DNA from 4 places in the Nocardioides sp. WS12 genome. Region 4 is predicted to be linked to each of the others. Evidence: predicted binding sites of a transcription regulator. Region 4 holds the regulator's gene; each other region holds the start of a gene.
What was found. Region 4 encodes HrcA, which represses chaperone genes, less so after heat shock. Its sites were predicted from a motif close to TTGGCACTCGNNNNNNNCGAGTGCCAA; they were not measured.
Positions count from the first base shown of each region.

Region 1 (5,417 bases), 680 kb from region 4:
GGTGGACTGTTCGAGCGCGTCCGGCGTGAAGTACATCCGGGGTGCGAGGTCACCGAACTTCGCCACCGCACGGACACGCAGGTCCACCTGCGTGAGTGCCGTCGCAGCACGCTCCGCGGACGTCGTACGACGAAGGGCGGAGCCCGCAGCCAGGGCGCTCGCGCCGCTGTCGACGAGCGCGGTCGCCTCGGCGAGCAAGGTCTGGCCGTCGTCGGTCAGCAACCACCGGAAGGCATCGATGTCCACCCGGTGATCCTGTCAGGTGGTGAGGGACTCCGGGGTCGGCGCGTCCTCGTGCTTCGTCGCGTCGCCGTGTCCGGGCCACCAGGCGGCATGGCCGAGCAGTGACGTCAGCGCCGGCGTGAAGAACATCGACATCACGAACGAGACGATGAGGATGCCGACGGCGAGCGCGAAGCCCATCGACACGATCAGCGTGTTGCCGCCGAGCATCAGGGATGCGAACGTGCCGGCCAGGATCACACCCGCGGCAGCAATTGTCGGTCCCGCGTGGGTCACCGCCCGGGCTGCTGCCTCGTGCGGATCGCGGCCTTCCTGGGCCTCCTCGCGCAGTCGGGCGATCATCAGGATGTTGTAGTCCGTCCCGAGCGCGGTGACGAACAGATAGATGTAGATCGGCAGCATGAAGATCAGGCCGGACTCGCCGCCGATGAACTGGAACGCGATCACCGTGGTGCCGAGGGTGGCGGCGAAGCCGAGCCCGACGGCGGCCATCAGGAACCACGGCGCGACCAGGCTGCGCAGCAGGAGGGCGAGGATCAGCATGATGACGGCCGCGGCGACCGGGAACACGACCTTGTAGTCGCGGGCCATCGCTGACGACATGTCGGCGAAGATGCCGGGCGTTCCTCCGACGTAGGCCTCGGTCCCGTCGGGCGCGGCCTCGTGCGCGGCGTCCCGGATGGGTCCGCTGACGTTGTCCTGGGCGACATCGGAGACCGGGTCGTCGGACAGCGTCAGGTAGTACTGGTAGGCCGACTTGTCTGCGGACGGGATCGGTCCGGCCACCTCGTCCACGCCCTTGGCCTCGCCGAGCGCCGTCTTGAACGTCTCGAGCTGCGCGGGGGTGACGTCGGCGCCCTTGGTGTCGACGAGCACCGGGACGGGTTCGGCCGCTCCGGCGGAGAAGTGCTCCTGGAAGGTCTCCATCGCCTCGGTCGACTCGACGCCGTCCGGCAGGCTCGAGTTGAAGTCGAAGGACGGGTTGAAGCTGAGCGCGAAGATCGCGAGCACCGCCATCGCTCCGCCCGACACCAGCGCGGTGCGGCCGGGGTGGCGACCGACGGTGTTGCCGAGCTTGATGAAGGTGCCGTGCTTCGGCTCCTTCTGCCAGGACTTCGACGGCCAGAAGAGCGCCTTGCCGAGCAGGGACACGATGGCCGGAACCAAGGTGAGAGCCGCAATCAACGTGACGAACACTGCGATCGCCAGGGCCGGGCCGATCGCCCGGAAGATGCTCAGGGAGCTGAGGATCAAGGCCATGAACGCGACGATCACCGCGCCTCCGGCGGACGCAATCGCTTCGCCGGCCCGGTCGAGACTGTGCACGACGGAGTCCCGCACGGCCGCGCCCTGGCGCATTCGTTCGCGGTGCCGGAAGAGGAAGAACAGGATGTAGTCGGTCCCGACGCCGTAGAGGACGACGATCAGGATCTGCTGCACCGAGGAGTCGGCCTTGAGGTCGAAGATGTCGTTGGCCCAGGCGATCGCGCCGGTGGCGATCACCGACACGAGCGCCACGGTGACCACCGGCAGCAGGCAGATCAGCACGCTGCGGAAGATCAGGGCGAGCAGGCCGACGATCAGGACGACGGTGACGATCCCCACGATCAGCAGGGTGGTCTCGCCGGACTCCTGTGAGTCGAGGCCCTGGGGGACCGAGCCCGTCGTACGGATCTCGAGGTCGGTGCCCTTCTCGAGGTCGCCCAGTTCCTTGCGGAGGTCCTCGGCGTCGTCGAAGGCCTGCGGGTCGTACCCCGAGGCGCCGTCGGCGAGCGGGACGATCCCGAACATCACGGTCCCGTCGGCGGACAGGTTGGGCTTGCCCTCCTCGTTCTGGGTGATGACGACCTGCTGGAAGGTCTTCTTGCCCAGCGTCGACCCGACCTCGGTCGCGACCTCGACGGCCGCGGTCTGGTCGGCGGCCGTCAGCTTTGCGCCGTCCTTGCGCTCGAAGACGAGGATCGCGCCGGGGGAGAAGGCATCGGAGAACTCCGCCTCCTGCAGTTTCAGGGCCTGGATCGACTCGTAGTGGTCGGGCAGGAACTCCGAGTTGTCCTGAGTGGACTCCAGAGCGGGCGCGGTGGCGCCGACGATGACGGCGATCAACACCCACCCGGCGATGACGAACCAACGGAACCGAGTCACGAACCGACCGAGCGCAGCGAACATGCTTGAACGCTAGCGGCGGACAGGTGCGGTGGGTCAACCGACTTTGGTAGGGCCGTGGCAGAAGTTCGGCCATCTCGTCCAGGGGTCGCTCTGGCACTCACTTGCGGAGAGTGCTAGTTTCGTGGTTGGCACTCTCGCATCGAGTGTGCCAATGCTGGCCGGGAAGTCCGCTTCCCGGCGCACGCCCACCGAACCCAAGCAGTCAGCTCAGAAAGTGGAGGTCGACATCGTGTCGGTCAACATCAAGCCCCTCGAGGACCGGATCGTCGTCAAGCCCCTCGAGGCGGAGCAGACCACGGCGTCCGGCCTGGTCATCCCCGACACCGCCAAGGAGAAGCCCCAGGAGGGCGAGGTCCTGGCGATCGGCCCCGGCCGCATCGATGACAACGGCAACCGCGTCCCGCTCGACGTCGCCGTTGGCGACAAGGTCATCTACAGCAAGTACGGCGGCACCGAGGTCAAGTACTCCGGCGTCGAGTACCTCATTCTCTCGGCGCGCGACGTCCTCGCCGTTCTGGGCTGACCTGGCATCCCGCCTGGCTGCGCCGGGGGCGCTCGACGACCGCTTCGCTCAAAGGTCGCCTTCGCGCCCCCGGCTTGCCAGCCGGGCGCCAGATCACCCCAGCCGCAATCCCTGAAAGGCCGTACAAGCAATGCCCAAGATCCTGGAGTTCAACGAGAACGCCCGGCGTGCGCTCGAGCGCGGCGTCGACGCCCTCGCGAACACCGTCAAGGTGACGCTCGGCCCGAAGGGCCGCTACGTCGTCCTCGACAAGAAGTGGGGCGCGCCGACCATCACCAACGACGGCGTGACCGTCGCACGTGAGATCGAGCTGGACGACCCCTTCGAAAACCTTGGTGCGCAGCTCACCAAGGAGGTCGCGACCAAGACCAACGACGTCGCCGGTGACGGTACGACGACCGCGACCGTGCTCGCCCAGGCACTGGTCCACGAGGGACTGCGCGCGGTTGCCGCCGGCGCGAACCCGATGGGCCTCAAGCGTGGCCTCGACCTCGCGACCGCCGCCGTCGGCGACGCGCTCGCGGCTGCCGCCCGTGAGGTCGACGACGAGAAGGACATCGCCTCCGTGGCGACCGTCTCCTCGCGTGACAGCCACATCGGCGACCTGCTCGCCGAGGCGTTCGGCAAGGTCGGCAAGGACGGTGTGATCACCGTCGAGGAGTCCAACACTCCTTCGACCGAGCTCGAGTTCTCCGAGGGCATGCAGTTCGAGAAGGGCTACATCTCGGCGTACTTCGTCACCGACGCGGAGCGCCAGGAAGCCGTCCTCGACGACCCGTACATCCTCATCAACCAGGGCAAGATCTCGGCGATCGCCGACCTCCTGCCGCTGCTGGAGAAGGTCATCCAGGCCGGCAAGCCGCTCTTCATCCTCTGCGAGGACGTCGACGGTGAGGCGCTGTCGACCCTGGTCGTCAACAAGATCCGTGGCACGTTCAACGCTGTTGCCGTCAAGGCGCCCGCGTTCGGCGACCGTCGCAAGTCGATCCTGCAGGACATCGCGGTGCTCACCGGCGCCACGGTCGTCTCGCCGGAGGTCGGCCTCAAGCTCGACCAGGTCGGTCTCGACGTGCTGGGCAGCGCCCGCCGCATCGTCGTCACCAAGGACAACACCACGATCGTGGACGGTGCCGGCGACGCCGCTGCCGTCGCGGGTCGCGTCGAGCAGATCAAGAAGGAGATCGAGACCTCCGACTCCGACTGGGACTCCGAGAAGCTGCAGGAGCGCCTGGCCAAGCTGGCCGGCGGCGTCGTGGTCATCAAGGTCGGTGCCCACACCGAGGTCGAGCTCAAGGAGAAGAAGCACCGGATCGAGGACGCGGTCTCCGCGACGCGCGCCGCGATCGAAGAGGGCATCGTGCCCGGCGGTGGTTCGGCCCTGATCCACGCTGTGGCCGTGCTCGAGGGTGACCTCGGCCTGACGGGCGACGAGGCGACCGGTGTCCGGATCGTCCGCAAGGCCGCCGAGGAGCCGCTGCGCTGGATCGCCGAGAACGGCGGCGTCAACGGCTACGTCATCACCAACAAGGTGCGCGAGGGCTTTGCCGAGCACGGCGCGAGCTTCGGCTACAACGCCGCGACCGGCGAGTTCGGCGACCTGGTTGCCCAGGGCGTCATCGACCCGGTCAAGGTGACCCGGTCGGCTCTGGTCAACGCGGTCTCCATTGCGGGCCTGCTGCTCACGACCGAGACGCTGATCGTCGACAAGCCCGAGGAAGAGGCCCCCGACGCGGGTGGTCACGGCCACGGACACGGACACGGTCACTGATCCACGGCCCTGATCAACTGATCAACCACCGACCCGGTTCGCGCGAGCGAGCCGGGTCGGTGTCGTTTTTGCGTTGCCTGCCGCAACATTGGTGATCGCCTGCTGTCACCTCGGTCCGGCATAGTGGGCACATGTTGTGGCGAGTGCGGGCCGGATTGCCTGACCGACCGGGAGCCCTGGCGGAGCTTGCTGCGGCCTGCGGGCGGGCCGGAGTCAACATCCAGACGGTCCAGGTCTTCCCTGAAGAAGGCTCGGTGACCGACGAGTTCGTCCTGCAGGTTCCTGCGGACTGGACCCGCGACCACCTGCTCGACCTCGTCTCCAGCGCTGGGGGAGCGGCGGTGTCGGCGGTTCCGGTCACGACGGCCGCGCTCGAGGACCAGCCGACCCGGTACGTCCAGGCCGTGCGCGCGATCATCGCCCAGCCGGCGACCTTCCCGGAGGTGGCGGCGCACCTGTTCGACGCCGACGTCGCCGCCAGTGACGCCTCCGCCGACGTCCTTGAAATGACCGTCGGGGAATCCGCAACGATCCAGATCCGTCGTACTCCACCCTTCACGGCGACCGAGCGGGCCCGCGCGGCTGCGCTCGCCGAGCTGGTCGGCGAGGTCCTGGACGCCCAGGCGCCGCCAGCGCCGCACCAGCCGGGCGCCGGAGATCCCGACTACGTGCGCGACGGTTCGGTCGTCTCCGCGATCGCGGGCGGCAAGGTGG
Region 1 is NZ_CP053928.1:4,607,872-4,613,288, reverse strand. Features, by position in the region: gene HRC28_RS22235 (class I SAM-dependent methyltransferase) at 1-246, opposite strand, end outside; gene HRC28_RS22230 (MMPL family transporter) at 259-2,412, opposite strand; gene groES (co-chaperone GroES) at 2,642-2,935, shown strand; gene groL (chaperonin GroEL) at 3,066-4,703, shown strand; gene HRC28_RS22215 (GNAT family N-acetyltransferase) at 4,835-5,417, shown strand, end outside.
Region 1: the regulator HrcA is predicted to act here: its motif matches at 2,503-2,529, upstream of groES (co-chaperone GroES).

Region 2 (5,417 bases), 2.5 Mb from region 4:
CCCGCAGCAGGTACGGCGTCAGCACCTCGCCGATGGCGTTCCAGTCGTCGAGCTGGATCGCCCCCATGCTGCGCACGCTCAGTTCGTCGTCGGCCTCGAGGAGCTCGTTGATCCGCGCCGAGCGGTAGCCGAGGTCCCAGTCGGAGGTGAGGAACGGCGCGTACCGCTCCGGGTCGATCACCGCCTGGTTCGCGGTCGTGATGATCCCCGAGTCCGGGTCGAGCACGTTCGGAAGGGCGTCGTACGGAACGAACTCGCCGGTCCAGGCGGTGTCGCTCTTCCACCCTGCAGCGGGCATCCGGCCGTCGTTGCCGGGCTTGCGGATCGGGACGAGCCCGGTCGCCTGGTAGCCGATGTGGCCCTTCGTGTCGGCGTACACGACGTTCTGCCCGGGTACGGCGAAGTCGCTGAGCGCGGCACGGAACGACGTCCAGTCGCTGGCGGTGTTGAGCGCGAAGAGTGCGTCCGCCGTGGGCCGCGGCTCGAGTGCGGTCCAGGCGAGCGAGACGCCGTACTCCCGCTGCAGGACGTCGCTCATGTGGTCCTCGAAGGACTCGTCGCCGGAGTTCTCCGGCCCCTGCTCCGAGGCGATGTCGGTGAGCTGGTCGACCAGGCCGTCCTCGGTCAGGTCGACCGCGTCCAGTTCGTCGTCCAGCTCGGCCAGGTCGGACAGCAACGGCCCGTGGCTCGTCGAGCGCACGTCGAGGTCGATCGACGATCCGTCGCGGACCTTGATGACTTCCTTGCGTACGACGAGCGGCAGGTCCTTGCCGTCGGACTCCCACGTGTCGCCCTTGATCCGCTCGACGTAGAGGTCGGTGACGTCCGGGCTGAGGTTGGTGAAGCCCCACGCGATGTCGGCGTTGTGTCCGATGACCACGCCCGGAACGCCGGAGAAGCTGAACCCGGCCACGTCCATCGGGCACTCCGTCGAGACCGTGCGGCAGTGCAGCCCCACCTGTGTCCACACACCCGGGAGCGAGATCCCGAGGTGCGGGTCGTTGGCGAGCATCGGCTCGCCGGTGCTGGTGTGGTTGCCGTCGACGACCCAGGCGTTGCTGCCGATGCCGTCGCCCTGCCCGAGCAGTGGCGGTACGCCGGCGAGGACTCCGCGCACCTCAGCGAGGGCCGCCAGCGCGTCGGGATCGCCGAGGGGCGGACGTTGCAACAGCCTTTGCCCGCCGCCGCTGACGTCCTGGTCGAACTCGTCGCCGAGCAGTCCGCCCTGTTGGACGATCGGGTCGTGCTTCGCGTAGGGGTAGCCGGGATAGAGGTCGGCCATGCGCTGGGTGCCGACGGTTGCGGCCGTGAGGGCGCGCCCGATCTCCTCCTCCATGTTGCCGCGCAGGTCCCACGCCATCGCCTTCAGCCAGGCGATGGAGTCGACGGCGGTCCACTTCGCGGGGGTGTAGTCGAGGCCGCTGAGACCGAGCAGGCTGTACTCCAGCGACATGTCGGAGGGTGAGCGGCCGGCGAGATAGGCGTTGACGCCCTCGGCGTAGGCGTCGAGCGCGCTGCGCGTGGCCGGGCGAAGCAGGGTCAGTTCCTTCTCGGCGACGTCGCGCCAACCGAGGGTCCGCACCACCAGGTCGCTCTCGATCCCGGCTTCGCCGAAGAGTTCCGAGAGCCGACCGGCGGTGGCATGGCGTCGTACGTCCATCTCGAAGAAGCGGTCCTGGGCGTGGACAAAGCCCTGCGCGAGCATCAGGTCCGGCATCGAGTCGGCGTAGATCTGCGGGATGCCGGCCTCGTCACGGATCACCTGCACTTCGCCCTCGAGACCGCTGATCTCCAGCTCCCCGCTGGTCTGCGGCCAGGGCTTGCGCGCGACGACCCATGCCGTTGTCAGGCTGGCCACCAGCGCGATCGTGCACAACACGGCGATCACGGTCAGCCAGCGCACTGAGCGCGACCACCTTCGGGACCCCGAATCCGGGCTGGCGTGCTGATCGACGTTCTCTGCTCCCGACATGGTGGGCGTCATTGTGCCGTCTGTGGGGGTCGTGACGTAGCATTGGCACTCGAAAGTCGAGAGTGCCAACCCGGAGAATCCACCGATGCCGACCTACCAGTACCTCTGCACCGCCTGCAGCCACGCGTTCGAGCAGGTCCAGAGCTTCAGCGACGACGCGCTGACGGTGTGCCCCGCGTGCGAGGGCAAGCTCCGCAAGGTGTTCAACTCCGTCGGTGTCGTGTTCAAGGGCTCCGGCTTCTACAAGACCGACAGCCGCTCCTCGACGACCGCGTCCTCGCCGGCCGCGTCCTCCGAGGGCGCGCCCGCGGCGTCCTCTTCTTCCTCGTCGTCTTCGGACTCGGGCTCCTCGGCGCCCGCGAAGTCGACCTCGAGCAGCAGCACCAGCAGCGGCGCTGCCGCCTCTCCTGCCTGAGCCTGTGGAGGACGCCGGCACGACCGGCGCCAGCGACCTACCGTCGCGGGCATGGATTCTTGGGACCCCTCATCGGCGCGCCCGCCGCGCACCCGCGCCCAGTCCTTCGCTGACGCCCTCGCCGAGGTACGACGACGCGTGCTCCGCCGACGCCGCCTGATCGCGGTTCTGCTGATCGCGGTGGCGGTCGCTGCCTCGCTGCGTACCCTCGCGCCGCCACCACCGGCATCCACCACGATGCTCGTCGCCGCGCGTGACCTGCCGGCCGGGCAACTCCTGCGCATCGAGGACCTCGTCGAGCAACAGGTGGCTCCTGGCGTCGTACCGGAGGGGGTGGTGGGGGCGCCGGCCGGGCGCCTGCTGGCCGCCCCGCTCCGCGAGGGCGAACCGGTGACCGACGTACGCCTGGTGGGCGCGGGCCTCGCTCAATCGCCGCCTCCCGGCACCGTCGTGGTGCCGATCCGGCTGTCCGATGCGGGCCAGGCAGCGCTGCTCACCGTGGGCGACCGGATCGACCTGCTGGCCACCGATCCGCAGGCAGGAACGACCGAGGAACTGGCCCGCGAGGTCACCGTGCTGGCGGTGCCCGAGGCCGGAATCTCAGGCGACGGAGCCCTGCCCGGACGCCTGATCGTCGCCGCTGTGAGCGCGAACGACGCCCCCACGGTCGCCGGAGCGTCGGTGGCGACCTACGTGACTTATACGTGGTGTCACAGATAGGTTGCTGTCTGCTCAGAACGCCTCATCAAAGAGATCTCGGGACAGAGGAGACACAAATGGCTGGATTCAGAAAGTTCCTGCTCCAGGGCAACCTGGTCGACATCGCCGTCGCCTTCATCATCGCCACGGCGTTCGGCAGGGTCGTCACCACCTTCACCGCCTGGCTGACCGACCTGCTGCCCGACGCCATGGACGACGTCTTCAGCGACAGGACCTACTTCGGTGCGTTCATGAACTCGGTCATCGCGTTCGTGATCCTCGCAGCGATCGTCTACTTCCTGGTCGTGACGCCCTACACCAAGGCCAAGGAGCGCTTCTTCCCGGACGCGCCCGCCGGCCCGAGCGAGGTCGAACTGCTCACGCAGATCCGCGACTCGCTCGCCACCCGCTGACGGAGAGCGTCAGCTCCCGCAGCACCCAGCCTGTCGGCAGCGTGGCGGGAGGTGTCATCCGAGCAGCTTGCTGCTCCCCACTACACCGAAGACACGCTCGACCAGCAGACTCTGCGCACGTGCCGTCTCACCCTCCGTGGTGAGGCGGCACCTGTGCTTTCAGCCAGCGTTCGGACGCGGTGTCGTCGCCGTCCTTCACGGGTGACGGCGGGTCCTTCTCGTCCGAGGTCACGGTCGGCAGGACATCACCGAAGATCTCGGCGAGGCGTTGCTTGCGCTTCCACTCGGGCTCCATCAGCACAGACCTGCGCGGGCGCGGGCGTCGTCGGACATGCCCTGGGGCACGTCGGTCGCTTCGCCGCCCGGCGACGCGGTGTCCGTGGGATCCGTCGGATCGGTCGTCCCGGAAGCCGGGGGGCTCGCGCTGCCCGAGGCCGACGACGATCCGTCGGTGTTCTCACCGGCGCTGATCGAGTCGCCGAGGTACTCCTTGGTCAGGCGACGGTCGGTGCGCGCCAGGCGCCACAGCTTGTTGACCGCGGAGGTCCACTCGACCCGGCCCGGCTGGGACGTGGAGTAGACCCACGGCGTCGTGACGAAGGAGATGTTGTCCAGCCCGATGCCGTTGAACGAAGCAGCGATGTCGGCGAGCTGGGCGATGTTCTTGAAGTCGGTCTTGAGCGAGCTGGTCGTCGCGTTGACGAACTTCGTCAGCTTCACCGGCTGCGCGAGGGTGTCGGCCGCGACTGCCTTGCTGATCATGGAGGCCATGAACGCCTGCTGGCGCTTGATCCGCTGCGGGTCGGTGCCGTCGCCGATGTGGCGGACCCGGACGTAGCTGAGCGCCTGCTGTCCCTTGATCTCGCGCGTACCGGCCTTCAGCGTGATGCCGTGCTCTTCGTCCTCGATGTCCTCGGGGATGCAGACCTCGACACCACCCAGGGCGTCGACCATGTCCTTGAAGCCGTTGAAGTCGACGACGATGTAGTTGTCGACGCGGATGCCGGTGAGTTGCTCGACCTGCTGGATGGTGCAGGCCGGTCCGCCGACCGAATAGGCAGCGTTCCACTGGGCAGCCGGCTGGGCGGGGATGATGTCCCCGTTCTTCTTGTAGCACTCGGGTCGGTCAACGACCGTGTCGCGCGGGATCGAGATCCCGTAGGCGAACTTCCGGTCGGCCGAGAGGTGGAACAGGATCGTGGTGTCGGACCCGCCACCACCTTCGCCGTCGATGTCGTTGCCTTCACCGGAGCGGGTGTCGTCGCCCATCACCAGGATGTCGAGGGGACCGGTGGCGACCTTCTCGGGCCGGTTCTTCACCTGGTCCGCGAGGCTCTCGACGGTGAGGTTGCTGTTCCAGTTGTTGTAGACCATGACGACGCCGACACCGGTGGCCATGCCGAGCGCGAGCAGGCTGGTGGCAATCACCTTGAAGACGGTCTTGCCCGGCTGCGGGGCCTTGCGACGACCACGGTTGCGCGCGCCACTACCACGAGCACCGCGATCCGCCTTGGGACGGTGTTCGGCGCGTGACGTGGCGACCCGGCGGGCTCCGCCCGGCGGGCTCTGCTCACCCGCCATCGGGCGAGTGCGTTCGTCCTGCGTCATCGATCACCTGGTCGTGCGGCCGCCTCGGGGCGGGACTGCGGATTCTTCCGGTGCTTCCGAGAGCAACCGACAGCGCTTCCTCGCGCCTGGCCCACCGTACGGTCCGGTCCAAGACCGGCGGTGGATCCACCCATTCTCCCCGCTCGGCGGCCGTGGGCCCAATCCGCTTCGCGGCAGAACACTTCGACCTGACAAGATGGTCCACCGCCAGCCCCAGTAGCTCAGTGGATAGAGCAGCCGCCTCCTAAGCGAAAGGTCGCAAGTTCGACTCTTGCCTGGGGCACCGAAGCAGATGTGTTGCATCGGTTGA
Region 2 is NZ_CP053928.1:1,417,960-1,423,376, reverse strand. Features, by position in the region: gene HRC28_RS06640 (penicillin acylase family protein) at 1-1,903, opposite strand, end outside; gene HRC28_RS06635 (FmdB family zinc ribbon protein) at 2,058-2,387, shown strand; gene HRC28_RS06630 (SAF domain-containing protein) at 2,439-3,107, shown strand; gene HRC28_RS06625 (MscL family protein) at 3,164-3,499, shown strand; gene HRC28_RS06620 (hypothetical protein) at 3,627-3,794, opposite strand; gene HRC28_RS06615 (LCP family protein) at 3,794-5,107, opposite strand; tRNA gene HRC28_RS06610 (tRNA-Arg) at 5,318-5,390, shown strand.
Region 2: the regulator HrcA is predicted to act here: its motif matches at 2,015-2,041, upstream of HRC28_RS06635 (FmdB family zinc ribbon protein).

Region 3 (5,417 bases), 2.1 Mb from region 4:
CGGAGGGGTCGCCGCTGTGCCGAAGATGGCGACGCTTCCGGTTCATACGTCGCCGCATGAACTCGCTCGCCGCGGTCAGTACAAGACCGAAGGCCAGTAAGAGGCGCGCCCGCCACAGCAGCACTGGCTCTGTGACTTCGCCGAGCGGGACAAAGAGCAGTCGCAGCAGCGCGGCGAACGAATCCCCGCGTCTCGGCGTCCCCATGTCAACTGCAGGCAGAGTGAAGGCGAGCGCCAGCGCGCATGAACCAAGACCAAGGGCACGCAGGGCACGCAAGCGGCGACGTGCGATGCGTTCTCCTTCGGCTGTTGGCATGCCTCGAGATTCCCACACAGCATCAGTCGGCTTCATCGCGGCCTCGCGCGCCACCTCAGCACGGTCGTGAACTCGGTGCGACCACGCGCTCCGAGCGGCGCGGTCGGGCGTTCCGCTCCGACCGCGGCATGTCAGTGCGATTCACCCGGGTGCGGCAGTCCTGCCTTAGCTGGTGGATAGCCGGCGCGTGGCGCCAGGGAATCACCAGTTAGGCGCTGCCCTGCTGGGTGCTGCCGCGCACGACCATCGGCAGGAGAGGGCGTTTCCGTAAGCGTGCATTGGACAGGTTGCGAGGTGGCGCGAGCTCCGCTGGTGGGCGGGGTTCGGGGCACCGACATCACGACGCGCTGCGGCACCACCTGTGGAGAACCTCAGCGCGGCGTGAAGATCCAGCGCAGGATCGTGCGGCTCACGACGTAGCCCACACAGGCACCGATGATCACCAGGACGTTGGTCAGCCAACTCGGGCCGTCGATGGCCTTGCCTGCGAAGTAGGCCAGGCCGACGAACACGGCCAGCGTCAGGACAGGCACCAGCCCGGCCACGAGCGGCGAGACAGAACGGGCGTCTGGTTCAGGGGAGCTCACCGCGCCATCATCGCCCACTGGTCGCGGCGGCGCTGGTTCATCCGCGCCCAGCCCGAAAACGCCACAAGGCCCCCGCCGAAGCGGGGGCCTTGCAGAGGATTGCCGTGGAGGCAGGACTCAGAAGTCCATGCCACCCATGCCACCGGTCGGGTCGCCGCCACCAGCGGCAGCCTTCTCCGGCTTGTCGGCCACGACGGCCTCGGTGGTGAGGAACAGCGCGGCGATCGACGCGGCGTTCTGCAGCGCCGAGCGGGTGACCTTGGCCGGGTCGATGATGCCCGCGGCCAGCAGGTCGACGTACTCGCCGGTCGCAGCGTTGAGGCCCTGGCCGGCCGGGAGACCGGCGACCTTCTCCGCAACGACGCCGCCCTCGAGGCCGGCGTTGATCGCGATCTGCTTCAGCGGGGCCGAGAGCGCGACGCGAACGATGTTCGCACCGGTGGCCTCGTCACCCTCGAGCTCGAGCTTCTCGAACGCGGTCGCGCCGGCCTGGACCAGTGCGACACCGCCACCGGGCAGGATGCCCTCTTCGACGGCAGCCTTCGCGTTGCGAACGGCGTCCTCGATGCGGTGCTTGCGCTCCTTGAGCTCGACCTCGGTGGCCGCGCCGACCTTGATGACGGCCACGCCGCCGGCCAGCTTCGCGAGGCGCTCCTGGAGCTTCTCGCGGTCGTAGTCGGAGTCCGACTTCTCGATCTCGGCACGGATCTGGTTGACCCGACCCTCGATCTGGCCAGCGTCGCCGGCACCTTCGACGATGGTGGTCTCGTCCTTGGTGATGACGACCTTGCGGGCCTGGCCGAGCAGCTCGAGACCAGCGGTCTCCAGCTTGAGGCCGACCTCTTCGGAGATGACCTGGCCGCCGGTCAGGATCGCGATGTCCTGCAGCATGGCCTTGCGGCGGTCGCCGAAGCCGGGAGCCTTGACGGCAACCGACTTGAACGTGCCACGGATCTTGTTGACGACCAGGGTCGACAGCGCCTCGCCGTCGACGTCCTCAGCGAGGATGACGAGCGGCTTGCCCGACTGCATGACCTTCTCCAGGAGGGGCAGCAGGTCCTTGACGTTGCTGATCTTGGAGTTGGCGATGAGGACGTAGGCGTCCTCAAGGACCGTCTCCATGCGCTCGGGGTCGGTGACGAAGTAGGCCGAGATGTAGCCCTTGTCGAACCGCATGCCCTCGGTGAGCTCGAGGTCGATGCCGAAGGTGTTCGACTCCTCGACCGTGATCACGCCCTCCTTGCCGACCTTGTCCATCGCCTCGGCGATGGCGTCACCGACGGTGGCGTCGCCGCCGGCGGAGATGGTGGCGGTGGCGGCGATCTGCTCGCGCGTCTCGACGTCCTTGGCCAGGGCGAGCAGCTGCTCGGTCACGGCCGTGACAGCCGCCTCGATGCCGCGCTTGAGGCCCATCGGGTTGGCGCCGGCAGCAACGTTGCGGAGGCCTTCCTTGACGAGGGCCTGAGCGAGCACGGTCGCGGTGGTCGTACCGTCACCGGCGACGTCGTCGGTCTTCTTGGCGACCTCCTTGACCAACTCGGCGCCAATGCGCTCGTAGGGGTCCTCGAGGTCGATCTCCTTGGCGATGGAAACACCGTCGTTGGTGATCGTGGGGGCGCCCCACTTCTTCTCCAGGACGACGTTGCGGCCCTTGGGGCCGAGGGTGACCTTGACGGCGTCGGCGAGCGTGTTCATGCCACGCTCGAGCCCGCGCCGGGCCTCTTCGTTGAAAGCAATCAGCTTCGACATGTCTCTTGCGATCCTTCGCAGGTGCGTTCGTGGTGAGCCGGGCCGAAGGGCCGGTCCGGATTGGCACTCTGATCTTACGAGTGCCAGCCTCATGTTTAGCACTCGACCCCTGCGAGTGCAAGGAAAAGACGTTCAGCGAGGGTCGGCGAAGCTCCCGACCGGCACCTCTTCGCCGGGCTCCCAGCCCGTGATCCGCGAGACCCTGCGCAGATCCGCCGTGCCGACGCGCCAGGCGAGGATCCGCATCGCGTTCGAGCGGGACTGGAACAGCACCGTCTCGTCGTCGAGCCAGCCGATGACCGGGCAGCAACCCTTCCAGCGGCCGCTGTCCGGGCCGGGCATGACCAGGAGGTGCACGTTCTTGCCCTCGGTCGACCCGACCCGCGCTGCCAGCGCATCCAGGCCGCCCATCGCGCCGTCCGGGCCGCTGGCCACGTCGGCCAGGAACATGCCCTGCGCCGCACCGTCGCGATCCGAGAGCCGCACCGGCCCCCACGGCTCGTCGGAGGTGTCCCACACCCGGGGGACGTCCGGGACGCCCGAAGACGAATCGAGGCCGGACCCCGTGACGTCGTACGTCGTCCCGACACCGTCGGGCGCGCCCAACTCACCGGGCGTCCAGACCTCGGCGGAGTTGATCCAGAGGGCTTGCTCCCCCATCCGGGGCACGATCTCGTAGGTGGCCCAGGTGCCCGTCGTCAGGTCGTACACCTCGAGCGAGCTCTCCTGGATGAAGAACACGTGCCGCCCGTCCGGCGCGAGACTCTCGGCCGTCAGCGGCGACAGGACATTGCCCTCCTCGTCGGTCACGGGGTCCAGGCGCCCGACGTCGAGCGCGTGCGTCAAGCCGTCGTGGCCCACGATGACCACCCGCCCCGGCCGCGGGCCGTCGCCAGACAGCTCGTACACGGCGTGCGCCGGGACTCCGGCCGAATGCGGGGGCAGGTCGGGGGCAAGGCTGATCTCGGGCGGGTACGGCAACGATTCGAGCTCCGGCAGGTCCCCCTCCGCCGTGTCGACCGGCGCCCACCAGGTCTTCGCGCCGCGGTAGTCGCGGCCGGGTTCGACCGACGAGGACTGGACGGACTGTTCGGTGGTCGGCGTCGGGGCGGGATCGGCCGGCTCCCCACCATCGCCCTTCGTGAGGACAAGGCTTCCCGCCACGACCGCAACGGTCGCGACGGCAGCGCTCGCCACCACGGTGATCCGGCGCTGCCGAATGCGTCGCGCGCCTGCCCACGCAGCCGCGGAACGATCGGTGGATTCGAGGTCGGCCACCTGCTCGTGGAGCAGGTCGCGCAGTCGCTGGTCGGTCATCTCAACTCTCCTCTCGCAGGAGTTCGGCGAGCTCGGGCGCGGCTTCGCGCAACCGGGACAGCGCGAGGTGGGTCTGGCTCTTCACGGTGCCGACGCTGACACCGAGCGCTTCGGCAGCGGCCCGCTCGGTGAGGTCGTCGTAGTAGCGCAGCACGACCACCGCACGTTGCCGCGGCGTCAGCGTGGCCAGTGCCTCGTCGAGCAGCAGTCGGCGCTCGGAGGCAGCCGTGTGGTCGGGTACGACGACGCGTGGCACCTGGTCGACCACGACCTCACGGCGCCGCTTGCGCCAGGCCGAGATGTTGTCGCGCACGATGATCTGCCGGGCGTACCCCTCGGGGTTGTCGTCGCGCAGCCGGCGCCAGCGCAGCGCCACCTTCGTCAGCGCCTCCTGGACCAGGTCCTCGGCCCGCTGCCGGTCACCGGTGAGCAAGGTCGCCGTCCGCAGCAACGCGAGCTGACGCTCCCCCGCCCAGCGGCGGAACGACTCCTCATCGGTGCTCATACCCCATCAACGCACACCGGTGCCGAAAGGTTGGAGGGGCGCGTCAGTCGGCTACGAGATCTCGCGGCTGGTGGTGCCCGAACGGCACGGTCGCCTCGTGACCCAGTGCGAGCAGCACCGACGGCACCAGTGCCTTGGCCGTCCGCTTGTAGCCCAGCGCGCTCGGGTGGAACCGGTCCAGGCTGAACATCTCGTCGGGGTTGGTGATGAAGAACGGCCCGACGACGTGCGCGAGCGACACCGCATGCGCGCCGCTGCGTACGGCGACCTCCGCCTGCGCTGCCGCGAGCTGCTTCGACATCCGGGAACCGAGCGAACGCAGCGGTTGCGGCACCGGCCGCAGCGCGCCGAGGTCCGGGCAGGTGCCGACCACGACCGCCGTGCCCTCGACCCGCAGCCGGAGGATCGCCTCCTCGAGTTGCGCCGCCGACGTGCTGACGGGCACCCGGTGGGTGACGTCGTTGCCGCCGACCACGATCACGGCGACATCGGCGACGTAGCCCGGCGCCAGTCCGTCCAGCTGGCCGGCCAGCGCCGACGTCTCCGACCCCACGACCGCCGCGGTGTGCAGCGCCACCGGCCGGTGCAGCCGCTTCGCCAGGTCCCGGGCAATCCGGGCGCCCAGGGTGTCCTTCGGGCGTTCGGCCCCGAGCCCGGCGGCGATCGAGTCACCGAGGACCAGCAGGTGGAGAGGCGCACCGCCGTACGTCTTCTTCTTCCAGGTCTTGTCGGCGGCCAGCGCGTCCTCGCCGAGCGGCTTGCCGATCCGGGCACGGGCGATGGCGGCCTGTCGGCGCAGCAGTTCGCGACCACCTCCGGTGGTCACCCCGACGCCGGCCGCCAGGGCGCCGACAGCCAGCAGGGCGCTACGGGTGCGGCTCATGGAACCAGTTGAAACAGACCCGGCTGAACGGACAGTGGCGAGACCATGGCGAAACGCCGG
Region 3 is NZ_CP053928.1:1,832,438-1,837,854, reverse strand. Features, by position in the region: gene HRC28_RS08715 (hypothetical protein) at 688-903, opposite strand; gene groL (chaperonin GroEL) at 1,021-2,652, opposite strand; gene HRC28_RS08705 (hypothetical protein) at 2,785-3,969, opposite strand; gene HRC28_RS08700 (SigE family RNA polymerase sigma factor) at 3,971-4,474, opposite strand; gene HRC28_RS08695 (SGNH/GDSL hydrolase family protein) at 4,518-5,357, opposite strand.
Region 3: the regulator HrcA is predicted to act here: its motif matches at 2,713-2,739, upstream of groL (chaperonin GroEL).

Region 4 (5,417 bases):
CGGGCACACCGCGACCACGCAACAGCACCTGGTGGCCGGACTGGGTGCCGGCCGGGATCGGCAGGTCGAAGCTGGTCTCGACACCGGAGTCCTCGTCCTGCTCGAGGTCGGCCTCGAGGGTCGGGAGCGCGATGGTGGTGCCCAGGGCCGCTGCGGTCATCGGGACCGACACGGTGCAGTGCAGGTCGTTGCCGTTGCGCTCGAACGTGGCGTGCGGCGCGACGTGGATCTCGACGTAGAGGTCTCCGGCGGGACCGCCGCCCGGGCCGACCTCGCCCTGCTCGGTGAGCTGGACGCGGGTACCGGTGTCGACGCCCGCGGGGATCTTCACCGTCAGGCTGCGACGCGACCGGATCCGACCGTCGCCCGCGCAGTCGCGGCAGGGGTCGGCGATGACGGAGCCGAAGCCGCGGCACGCGGCACAGGGGCGCAGGGTCCGGATCTCGCCGAGGAACGAGCGCTGCACGTGCGCGACCTCGCCGACGCCGCGACAGGTCTCGCAGGGCACCGGCTGGGTGCCCGGAGCCGCACCGGCGCCGCTGCACGTCGTACAGCGGATGGCGGTGTCGACCTTGAGCTCACGCGAGACGCCGAAGGCGGCCTCCGCGAGCTCGATCTCGATCCGGATGAGGGCGTCCTGCCCACGGCGCACACGGGGGCGCGGGCCGCGGCCGCCACCCTGGCCGCCACCGCCCTGGCCGCCGAAGAAGGCGTCCATGATGTCGGTGAAGGAGAACCCGGCACCCTGACCGCCGCCGAAGCCGCCGCTGAACGGGTCGCCGCCGCGGTCGTACGCCGCGCGCTTCTGTGGGTCGGACAGGACTTCGTAGGCCGCAGTGACCAGCTTGAACTGCTCCTGGCTCTCCGGGTCCGGGTTGACGTCCGGGTGGAGCTGCCGGGCCAGGCGCCGGTAGGCCTTCTTCAGGGTGTCGGCGTCCGCGTCGCGGGCAACACCCAGCAGTTCGTAGAGGTCCGTGCTCACTTCTTCTCCATCATTCCTGAGGCGCCGGGAGCGCCATCAGTTCTCGTCGAGGATGCGCGACATGTAGCGCGCAACCGCGCGCACCGCCGCCATCGATCCGGGGTAGTCCATGCGGGTCGGGCCCACGATGCCGAGGGACGCGAGCGCGTCGTCGGGGCCGTAGCCCGTCGCGACGACGCTGGTGGACGCCAGTTCCTGGTAGGGCCCTTCGGCACCGATCCGGACCGTCACTGCGCCACTGCCGGTGGCTTCCCCGAGGAGCTTGAGCAGGACGACCTGCTCCTCCAGCGCCTCGAGGAGGGGACGGACCGAGGTGTCGAAATTGTCACCGAAGCGGGCGAGGTTCGCCGTACCGCCGACGACCACCCGCTCATCCGATCGGTGGTCACTCATCGCGTCGACAAGGGTGTCGACGACCGAGACCGTCACCGCGGACGGAGCCGGGGCTCCCTCCTCGGGACGGATCAGGCCGTTGAGGGCGGCCGCCGCCTCGGCGATGACCTCGCCGGTCGCGGCCAGGTTGACGCGCGAGCGCAGTGCGGCGAGGTCGGCCTCGGCCAGGTCGCTCTCGAGCTCGACCAGGCGCTGCTCGACCCGACCCGAGCTGAGGATCAGCACGACCAGCAGGCGCGTCGGGGTCAGCGCGACGATCTCGACGTGGCGCACGGTCGAGTGCGACAGCGAGGGGTACTGCACCACCGCGACCTGACGGGTCAACTGGGCCAGCACCCGCACCGAGCGGTGGACGACGTCGTCGAGGTCGACCGCCCCGTCCAGGAAGGTCGCGATCGCGCGGCGCTCTGCGGACGACGTGGGCTTGACGGTCGAGAGGCGGTCGACGAAGAGTCGGTAGCCCTTGTCCGTCGGCACCCGGCCGGCGCTGGTGTGCGGTTGGGCGAGGTAGCCCTCGTCCTCCAGTGCCGCCATGTCGTTGCGGATGGTCGCCGGGGACACGTTGAGGTGGTGGCGTTCGACGAGCGCCTTCGAGCCCACGGGCTCCTCGGTCGCGACGTAGTCCTCGACGATGGCGCGCAGTACGGCGAGCCTGCGGTCCTCCTGCATGCCCCACCTCCCTGTCGTCCCTGGTGTTGTCGCGTCGGTTTCGTCTGGCACTCCACTCCGGCGAGTGCCAATGCTACCCGTGGAGACCCCGAAAGCCCGGACCGCCGGACCGAGACCTTCCCCGCATCCGGTCTCCCATGTAGGTTAGGCTCACCTAAATCAGATCGTCGAAGGAGAACCCCACCGTGTCCCTCGATACCGGTATCGACGCTGGTCGCGTCGACGTCCACCGTCTCGCCGCCGCGGCCCGCAGCATCCTGGCCTGCCCGGACGACGTCACCCTCGTGGTCGACGGGATCGACGACATCACCGCGGGACTCGACCAGGACCACCTCGAGATGCAGGACCACAGCGGGCGTCCGGTCTTCGCCTGCCCGGCCGACTCGGACCTCGCGCTCGCCGCCCACGACCGGCGTGGCGCCCTGCTCACCCTGCGCAGCGGGCTGGGCCGCCCGGGCTCCTCCGATCGCGACGCGACCCTCACCCTGTCCGGCCGGCTCGAGGCCAGCGGGCTCGAGGAGTGCGAGTGCTGCTGCGAGGTTCGCCTGCGGGTCAGCCTGCACCTCGACTTCGCCGTCCTCGCCCGCGAGAGCACCCCCGACGTCGCCCCCGACGAGACCCGGCTGCGGGTGCCGCTGGCCGCCTTCGGCTCGCGCGCCCACGACCTCAACCGCGGCTTCCTCCAGCGCTCGGTCGAGCACGCCAACGTCTGCCACCAGGACGAACTCCGCCGTGCGATCGCGACCCGGACCAACACGCGCCTCGGCGACATCGTCGGCGTCAGCCTCGCCGACCTCCAGACCACCGCCGTGGCGCTGCAGTGGGTCGACATCGACGGCGCCCACGACGCCGCACTCAGCTTCCCCCGCGCAGCCACGAGCGCCGCGGACCTCGGCGAGCTCCTGCGCTCCGAACTGCACGCGGGTCTCTGTTGAGGTCGGACTAGCCTGACCGAGTGCCTTTCACCGAAGTAGCCGACCGCGTCTGGGTCCTGCGCCACCCCTGGTTCGACCTCAACGTCACCGTGGTCGGCGGCGAGCGCGGCTTGGTGGTCGTCGACACGCACGCCTCGTCCGTCGCCGCGACCGAGGTGATCGGCGAACTGCGCAAGCTCGACCGCGGTGACCTCGTCGCCGTCGTCAACACGCACGAACACTTCGACCACACCTTCGGCAACGCCACCTTCCTGCAGGAGTACGGCGACCTGCCGATCCACGCGACGGAAGAGGCGGCCGAACGCACCGTCCCCGCCGGGGAGCGGATCAAGGGCATCTACCGCGCTGCCGACGACGAGCCACGCGCCGAGGAAGTGCTGGGCACCAGCATCCGGCCGGCCGACCAGACGTTCTCCAGCGCCGCCGTGATCGACCTCGGCGACCGCCAGGTCGAACTGGTGCACCCGGGACGCGGCCACACCGGGGGCGATCTCGTCGTCCGGATCCCCGACGCCGACGTCCTCCTGGCCGGGGACCTGATCGAGGAATCGGCCCCGCCGGGGCTCGGCGCGGACTGTTGGCCGATGGATTGGCCCGGCACCCTCGACCTCGTGGTCGGGCTGTTGACGCCGGGCTCGGTGGTGGTGCCCGGCCACGGTGCGATCGTCGATCGCCGCTTCGTCGAGGATCAGTGCGACCAACTGCGTGCAGTGGCCGAGACGATCCGCGACCTGGCCGGCCGCGGCGTCCCCGAGGCCGAGGCGATCGCCGCTGCGGAGTGGCCCTTCCCTGCCGAGGCACTGAAGCACGCCGTACCGCGGGGCTATGCGCAACTCCCCCGGGCGCGGCGCCACCTCCCCATGGCCTGACCGCCTTAGGCTCGTCTGTCGTGGATCGCTACGGGACCGACGTGATGGCCGGCGACTGGAAGGTCCCCAAACGGGGCCGCGCCGTGGAGACAGCCGGAGACATCGGCCTGGTCGTCGAAGAGGTGACCACCGACTGGTGCGGCGAGATCGTGGCCGTCGACCGCGACCTCGACACGCTGACCCTCGAGGACCGACGCGGCAAGCGTCGTACCTTCCCGCTCGGCCCGGGCTTCCTGCTCGAGGGCAAGCCCGTGATCCTCACCGCTCCCCTACGGGCCGGCGCGTCCGGCCCGGCGAAGCCGACGCGCACCGCAAGTGGATCGATCGCCGTCCACGACGCCCAGGCCCGCGTGGCGCGGGCCAGCCGGATCTTCGTCGAGGGACGCCACGACGCCGAACTGGTCGAGAAGGTCTGGGGCGACGACCTGCGCATCGAGGGCGTGGTGGTCGAGTACCTCGGCGGCGTCGACGACCTCGCCGACCACCTGGTGTCCTTCAAGCCGGGTCCGCAACGCAAGGTCGGCGTTCTCGTCGACCACCTGGTGCGTGGCTCCAAGGAGTCCCGGATCGCCGACGCCATCGCGCGCGGCCCCAACGGCAAGCACGTCCGGATCGTCGGCCACCCGTTCATCGATGTGTGGCAGGCGGTCAAGCCGGACCGGATCGGCCTCCGGGAATGGCCGACCATCCCCCGCTCGATCGAGTGGAAGAAGGGCGTGTGCCAGCACCTCGGCTGGCCGCACCGCGATCAGGCCGACATCGCCCGCGCGTGGAAGCACATCTTGTCGAAGGTGGACTCGTACGCCGACCTCGAACCCGCCCTGCTGGGCCGGGTCGAGGAACTGATCGACTTCGTCGCCGGCCCCTGAGGGGTCAGAGACCCGCGCGGAACTGCTTGAGCACCTCGTCGACGCGGGCCTGGTCACGGGCCTCGAGCGGGATCAGCAACTCGGCCACGACATCGGTGAGTTCGGCGATCCGTCGGTTGAGCTGACGGTTCTCCTGGACCTCGATCTCGAGCGCAGCCACGCGGGCGCGCAGGCCGCTGGGGTCACGAAGTCGCTTCGCCACGGGCTCCGGGACCTTGTCCCTGGCCTGGGCACGCAGGCGGTTCTTGCGCTCGCTCATGTGGTCTCCTTCGGTTGCGGCCAGTGGGCGCGGATCCGGCACACGGCGGGATCCGGCGCGTCGTACATGTCTTCACCGGGATCGACGGACAGGTGCTCGACGACACCTCCGGCGCGCTCGATGGCTGCCTGGATCGTGGCCGGGGCCACCCGGCGCACGAGTCCGTGCGGTTCACCGGGCGTACCGTCCTCGGCCGCGTCTCCCGCGGCAGCAGCGGAGAACTCGAGGAACAACCGGCCACCTCCGGGCCGCAGCGCCATCCGCGCCAGCAGCCACAACTGGTCGAGCGCCGGCTCGTCGAGGCAACCGATCAGGTGTCGGGCATAGAGGTGGTGGGGATCGCGAGCCAGCCGGGTGCCGTGCATCAGGGTGGATCGGAGCTCGCCGAGGATCAGCTGATCGACCTTGACGGTGAGTTCGCGCTTGCGGTTGCGGCGCCGG
Region 4 is NZ_CP053928.1:3,928,921-3,934,337, forward strand. Features, by position in the region: gene dnaJ (molecular chaperone DnaJ) at 1-982, opposite strand, end outside; gene hrcA (heat-inducible transcriptional repressor HrcA) at 1,019-2,044, opposite strand; gene HRC28_RS19015 (hypothetical protein) at 2,230-2,979, shown strand; gene HRC28_RS19020 (MBL fold metallo-hydrolase) at 3,000-3,848, shown strand; gene HRC28_RS19025 (DUF3097 domain-containing protein) at 3,869-4,717, shown strand; gene HRC28_RS19030 (DUF6752 domain-containing protein) at 4,722-4,976, opposite strand; gene HRC28_RS19035 (class I SAM-dependent methyltransferase) at 4,973-5,417, opposite strand, start outside.